Longibacter salinarum: one gene and its partner. The protein of the gene in region 2 interacts with the protein of the main gene of each other region in a pairwise test. Links are inferred from orthologs where the notes say so. Each region holds a gene or a part of one and is shown on either strand. Other genes may lie near its edges.

Evidence for each region.
Region 1: the proteins of topA (region 2) and CRI94_RS06800 interact in binary tests that used the Escherichia coli proteins (3 or more experiments, as listed by UniProt). The link is inferred for Longibacter salinarum from one-to-one orthologs.

Annotation. Positions count from the first base shown.
Region 1 is NZ_PDEQ01000003.1:105,062-108,199, reverse strand. Bases 13-2,826 are described here. They hold CRI94_RS06800 (IMPACT family protein), read right to left. Parts: upstream 1,829-2,826; coding sequence 1,196-1,828; downstream 13-1,195. Other genes in these bases: CRI94_RS06795 (LytR/AlgR family response regulator transcription factor), read right to left, coding at 1,935-2,768; dapB (4-hydroxy-tetrahydrodipicolinate reductase), read right to left, coding at 13-644. Also shown: more of dapB, read right to left, coding at 1-12; CRI94_RS06790 (sensor histidine kinase), read right to left, coding at 2,844-3,138.
Region 2 is NZ_PDEQ01000003.1:388,443-391,901, reverse strand. Bases 253-3,387 are described here. They hold topA (type I DNA topoisomerase), read right to left. Parts: upstream 3,087-3,387; coding sequence 453-3,086; downstream 253-452. Other genes in these bases: CRI94_RS07915 (Dps family protein), read right to left, coding at 3,375-3,387. In the rest of the region: rsgA (ribosome small subunit-dependent GTPase A), read left to right, coding at 1-203; more of CRI94_RS07915, read right to left, coding at 3,388-3,459. UniProt on the Escherichia coli protein: Releases the supercoiling and torsional tension of DNA, which is introduced during the DNA replication and transcription, by transiently cleaving and rejoining one strand of the DNA duplex.

The DNA of each region.
Region 1 (3,138 bases), 280 kb from region 2 along the record:
AACCCGTGACGACTCTTCGCCCGGTGTTCGAGGGAGATCCGGTCGTATGGACTATCGAACCCAACCGTGTGCTCGCCAAAGACAGATCCAGCTCGCGTCGAGCTTACGTGCAACGCCGATGCGTCAATCTGATCGTGCTGTGCCTCACCGTCGACGTGGGTCTTACGATCGAGCTGTTCAATCAAAAGCTCGCCCAGCATCTGCGCGGTGCCGCTGGGACTATCGACCTTCTTGGTGTGATGCATTTCGTGCACGAACGCATCATAGTCCGGGAGCCGATTGAGAAGCGGACCCACCGATTGCACCGCGCGACGTAGCACGGCGACTCCAATCGAGAAGTTCGGCGCGTACAGAACGGATGCGCCATTCTCCTCGACCCAGTTGCGCACGCGGGGCAGATCGTCGTACCAACCTGTCGTACCGACGACAGCCGGAAGACCGTTTTCGCAGTACCACCGGAGATGGTCCAGCGCGACCTTCGGCAGCGAGAAATCGATGGCAACATCCGCCGTGATGTGGTCTGGATCGGTGGAAACGAGGGGGCGATCTCCGTCAAAACGGTCCACCACCTGGTGACCCTGGCTCTCTGCGAGAGCATCGACAGCCTGTCCCATTTGCCCGGTACCTACGAGGGCGATTTGCATGTCACGCGAAACGGAATAACGAGCAGAAGAATGAGCGTACGTAGTCTACTTCCGTCGGTGGACAGTGTAAAGGCGGAGCCGCGCGTTGGAAGCGATGTTTTTGCAATCACACAAATCTTCCACGTCTGTTTTCGCCATTCGAACCGGTGACCTCAGATCGAAAAAGCGATGTCAGGACGGCCAGCCACAGCAACGTGGAGAGTCTGCAAAGGTTAATCGCGAGACGGAACGTGGTACGAACGTTAAAGTATATCGGAATCGCAACGGGAGATGACGAGGCTGCAGCCTCCGACGTGCCCGTCGCGTTGACATATGGGGCTATAGCTCAGTTGGTAGAGCGCTTGCATGGCATGCAAGAGGTCCGGGGTTCGAATCCCCGTAGCTCCACTCTAAGGCCTCGGGTCGGTTCCTCCTCCCTCTCCCGCCCACCGACTCGGGGTCGTCTCTGCACCCGGTGCTGCACACGCAGTACCGGGCTTTTTTATGTCTATGCCTCATTCGAGGCGCCACGGCCCCGGTGCATTCCGGGCTCAACGCACACGTCCAGCAAATCAACCCTCGTCTCGCTTCTCATCGATTCCTGTCGAGACGACGGTCCCGCGGTCTCCGAGCCCGTTGACGAACGCCTGAATGAAACGGTCGACGTCAGACTCGCGAACCCCCGCTACGATCTCGGTGACATCGGAATAGTCCCGATCCACGATGTCGAGATCGAACTGATCCAGCACGCGCGACGCGGGCGACGTATCTTCGTACGCAAACCGAACCCGAACGGGGACCCGAACCACTTTCTCGACGATTTCCGCCGCGTCGAGGACGCGCTTAGCCGCATCGCCATAGGCACGAATGAGTCCGCCCGTGCCGAGCTTTGTGCCACCATAGTAGCGCGTCACGACGACCGCCGTGTTCGTCAGGTCATGCCCATCAATCTGCCGAAGGATCGGGGGGCCCGCGGTGCCGCTGGGCTCACCGTCGTCGTTGTAGTGAAAAACATCGCCCTCTCGACCGGCGCGGAACGCCGTGCAATGATGCGTTGCCGTGTGCTCGCGCTCCCTCACTGATGCAAACCACGCGTCAGCATTCTCACGGCTTGTCACGGGCTGCGCCTCCGCGATAAATTTCGACCCCTCGCGCTTCAGTTCGGCGCGTGCCGGCCCAGCGATGGTGAGATACGTGTCGGACACGGAAAAAAGTGTTTTGAGAAATGGACGAGATAAGTGCAGACGGACCGAGCGATCCACTGCGTCGATGCCAGAATGTCGGTCGTTGCGAGGCCAGCGAAACGCCTACTCAAAACGAGAGACCAAAACGGTCCTCGAATGTATCCCGGCGACGACGACTCACATCCAGACGCTCTCCGGTTACGAGGCGCACGACGTATCGATCGTTATAGTTCGGCTCCACCGACTCGACGAAGTCGAGATTGATAATCGTTGACCGATGGATCCGGCAAAATTGCGAGGGATCGAGCTGCTGCTCCAGCGACTTCATGCTCTCCCGAATGAGGTGCTTCGATCCGTCTGCCGTATGGAGCTCTGCGTACGGGCCGTCGGACTTCACGTACGCGACGGTGGCGGATGGTACAATGCGAATCTCTTTGGCCTTCCGAACGGGAATACGCTCCAGATACCCGTCACCACTTTGCCTTGGCTCACCGGTGCCGGACATCTCCGTCATCTCCTCTCCCGCCAGCTTCCCCGTGGCATCGAGTAGGTCAAGAAGTCGATCTCGCGCGGCGTCCACCGCTTCCAGATGGATGTGCCTCCGAGCACGATCCAGCGCTTCGTGAAAACGCTGATCCTCGAATGGCTTCAGCAGATAGTCGATCGCTGCTACGTCGAACGCCTTCAACGCATGCTGATCGTAGGCCGTGATGAAGATCGTCAGGGGCATTGCTTCTGCACCGACGGCTTGCACGACATCAAACCCGGTCAGGCCGGGCATCTGCACGTCAAGCAGAACCACATCCGGATCGTGGTCTTCGATTGCAGAAACGGCTTCGCGGCCGGTGCTACACGTTGCTACAACATTGACGTCATCGCGTTCGTCGGTCAGATCAAGAAGACGCTGGCGCGCAGGTCGTTCGTCGTCGGCGATGACGACGCGGAGATTTTGGGATGACATGGGGTGCGTGTGGGGAATACTACGTGCGGGCAAGAAGGTCGGTGGCGCTGATTCGGACGACCGGCTGAAAGCGGCCTAATCGGATGGTAGCGAATCGAAAATACGTTCGCCCGTTTCGGGCACCTCCACAGGTTCCTCGTGAAACGGAAGCCAGATCTGCGCGGCAAGACCACCCGCGGTTGTCGGACGAAGACTGATCCGGTGATCCTCGCCGTACAGTCGCTCCAGACGCTCGCGTACGTTCTTTAGGCCGATCCCGCTCGATGTATCCGGGATCCCATCGCCCATTAACGTATCTCCCGATCCATCCCCGTCGTCTTCAACAGTGAGTCGGAGATAGGGTCCGGTCCGTCGAGCCGAGATCCGCACT
Region 2 (3,459 bases):
ACCCAGCCGATCTCGCACATTTCTTCGTCGAGTTCGTCCCCTACCTTGACGACTGCAAGTTTCAGGACTGCACGCACGATCACGAACCGGGATGTGCCGTCAAGGATGCCGTCGACCGTGGCGAAATCCACGCACGTCGGTACGAGAGCTACCTCAATATTCTCTACTCGCTCCAGGAGGGCGAGGAAGGCATCGGACGGTAAGGTTTGGGTTTGAAGGTAGGACGTGTCGAGGTTTGAAAGTGGGCAGGGTCGGCGGGCAGAATGCAGAGATACCAAGCCTAACAGCGTCGCACGGCCGTGTGACGCTGGTTTTGTTCGTGAACGTTTCCGTGGTCCGGCTCTGTCGACGTCGTTTTGCGGCACACGTTAATACGTCCACACTTTCATACAAAAAAGCGCCGTCCTCCGAGTTGGAAGACGGCGCTTGATATCAGCCCTGGCGACGAAGCGTCAGGCTTTCTTACCCTTCTTCTTTTTCTTCTTGCCCTTTTTCTTGGACTTGGCATCTAGCAGCTCGATCGCCTCATCCATTTCCAGATCCTCAATCGTCTGGCCGTCTTTCAGCGAGGCATTGGTGCCTTTGTGCTTGACGTACGGGCCGTAGCGGCCTTTCCATAGCTCCACGGGCTCGCCGGTCTCCGGGTGGTCGCCCAGGACGCGCTGCGGTTTGTTTTTCGCCTCTTTCTCCTCGATGAGTTCGAGCGCTCGATCGAGCCCGACGTCGAGAACATTGTCGCTGTCTTTAAGCGAGGCGTAGGTAAACTTCCCTTTCTTCTTGTGCCGGACGTACGGACCGTACCGCCCGATGGCCGCGTCAATCTCTTTCCCGGTCTCCGGGTGCTCTCCGATAACGCGAGGCAGGTTGATGATCTTCTTGCCAAGCTCAAAGTCGACATCTTCCGGCGAAACTCCCGGCGGTAGCGATACGCGCTTCGGCTTGCCCTTCTGGTCATCATCGCCGAGCTGAATGTACGGGCCGTAGGGTCCCGACTTCAGGATCACCGGCATATCGGCCTCGGGGTGAATGCCGAGCACCTGGTCCCCCTTATTGGCCTCCTCCAGGATGTCCTTCAGTTTGTCCTTCGAGGTATCACCAGGCGCGAGATCTTCCGGAAGCGATGCCGTGGCGGTATCGTCCGATCCATCCTCCAGGGGCCCCTCAACGTACGGACCGTACTTGCCGACGCGCACGACGTAGTCGCCCCACTGCTTCGGAAACGAGATCTCCGAAATCTGCTTCGGATCAATCTCGTCCATTCCCTTCTCAACGCGCGGCTCGATGCCTTCGTCGCCAAGGTAGAAGGACTTCAGATACGGATCTGGGTCCTGCGCACCGCGAGCAATGTCATCAAGGGCGTCCTCCATCTCGGCGGTAAAGTGGGTGTCCACCAGCCGCTCGAACTGCTTCTCCATCAGGTTATTCGTCGCGAACGCCGTGAACGTTGGGACGAGAGCCGATCCTTCCTTTCGCACGTATCCGCGCTTCTGGATGGTGTCGATAATAGACGCGTAGGTGGATGGACGGCCGATGCCTTCCTCCTCCAGTTTCTTGACGAGCGTCGCCTCCGTATAGCGCGATGGCGGCTTCGTCTCATGGCCGATCGGCTCGATGTCGTCGACATTAAAGACGGAATCCGGGGCGCCATCGCCGCTCGGCTCCGACGTTTCTCCCACGTTGAAGCTCGGTAGTGGACGCTCGCGATCTTCCAGATCGGCCTCCGGATCATCCGATCCCTCGACGTATGCGCGGAAGAAGCCCGGGAAAACGATTTCCTTGCCGGATGCGCGGAAGCGGGCGGCTTCGTCTCCTTCGCCGGCTTCAAAGTACACATTGGTGTACCGGATCTTGGCTTCAGCCATCTGCGTCGCCACGGTACGCTTCCAGATCAGATCGTACAGGCGCCCGGCCATCCCGGAGAGCCCCAGATCCTTGCGCGTTTTCATTTCGGAACCCGCGGGACGAATCGCCTCGTGGGCCTCCTGCGCACTCTTCGCCGAGCTATACTCTCGGACGTCGTCGTTCAGATAGTCGCTTCCATACCGATCGACGACCGCCTTGCGCGCGCCCTGAATCGCCTCCTTCGACAGGTTGGTCGAGTCGGTACGCATGTAGGTGATGTGCCCGTTCTCGTACAGCTTCTGGGCAATGCTCATCGTCCGGCTCGACGACAGACCGAGCTTTCGGTTCGCCTCCTGCTGGAGGGTGGAGGTAATGAACGGAGCGTACGGCGACTTCGTGCGGTCGCGCGTCTTCACGTCTGCAACGCGCCACGTCTCCGCTGGCAGTTGCTCCGCCAGCGCCGTCGCCTGGATCTCGTCCATGAGGAGAACGTCCTCCCCTTCCGTAATACCATCCTTCAGGCGGCCGGTGTCCGGATCGAAGTCGCGACCCGAAGCGAGACGAACACCACCGAGGTGAGTCATCTCCGACTCGAAGTCGAGACCGGACTTGGACATTTGGGCCTTCAGGTCCCAGTATTCCGACGGAACGAAGGTCACGCGCTCTTTCTCACGCATCACGAGAACACGCACCGCCACGCTCTGCACGCGGCCGGCCGACAGCTTCGGCTTGATCTTGCGCCAGAGGAGCGGCGAAATCGTGTACCCGACCAGCCGATCCAGAATGCGCCGCGTTTCCTGCGCTTCGACGAGGTCGATGTCGATATCCCGCGTCTCTGTGAGCGCCCGCTGGATGGCCTCATTCGTAATTTCGTGGAAGACCATGCGGCGCACCGGAATATCCGGATCGAGCACCTTCACCAGGTGCCATCCGATCGACTCCCCTTCGCGGTCTTCATCCGTCGCGATGTAGAGTTCGTCGGCATCAGAAATGGCGTCGCGCAGTTGCTTGACGACATCTTTTTTACGGGACGGGACGATGTACAGCGGCTCGAAACCGTCTTCGATCTTTACGCCAAGGCGGGCCCAATCTTCCCCCTTCACATCCTTCGGAATTTCCTTCGCAGATGCCGGGAGATCGCGGATATGTCCCATGCTGGCCTCAATCTGATAGCCGTCGCGTGGGAGAAAATTTCGGATCGTACGTGCTTTCGTCGGCGACTCGACGACGACTAAACGCTTCATAAGGGCAGGCTTCCTTTTCGTGACCTCGTGGATCGCAGATCGACGGTCGCTGGTGCTTCCGCCGTTCGTTTGCGGCTCGTTATCCACGCTTCCCCCGTCACGGACGTTCCATAACCTACGTGATGACTTTGTTTGATGCGTGGTGACCGCCCTCTGCCGCAGCCAATCTTAAGCCCGTGTGACGCGGCGAGTAACCGGTCATTTGATGCCCGAATGGTGGTCTTTACAATAAAAACCCGCCCGGATGGAGTCCGGACGGGTCTTTGTGATCGAAATGGGCTGCAGATTTTATCCTTCGCTGAGAATACCGGTGTCGAGTGTATCCTCGCCGAGGTAGTGTTCGATATGATGCGCACGATCCTCCGTCGCCGTC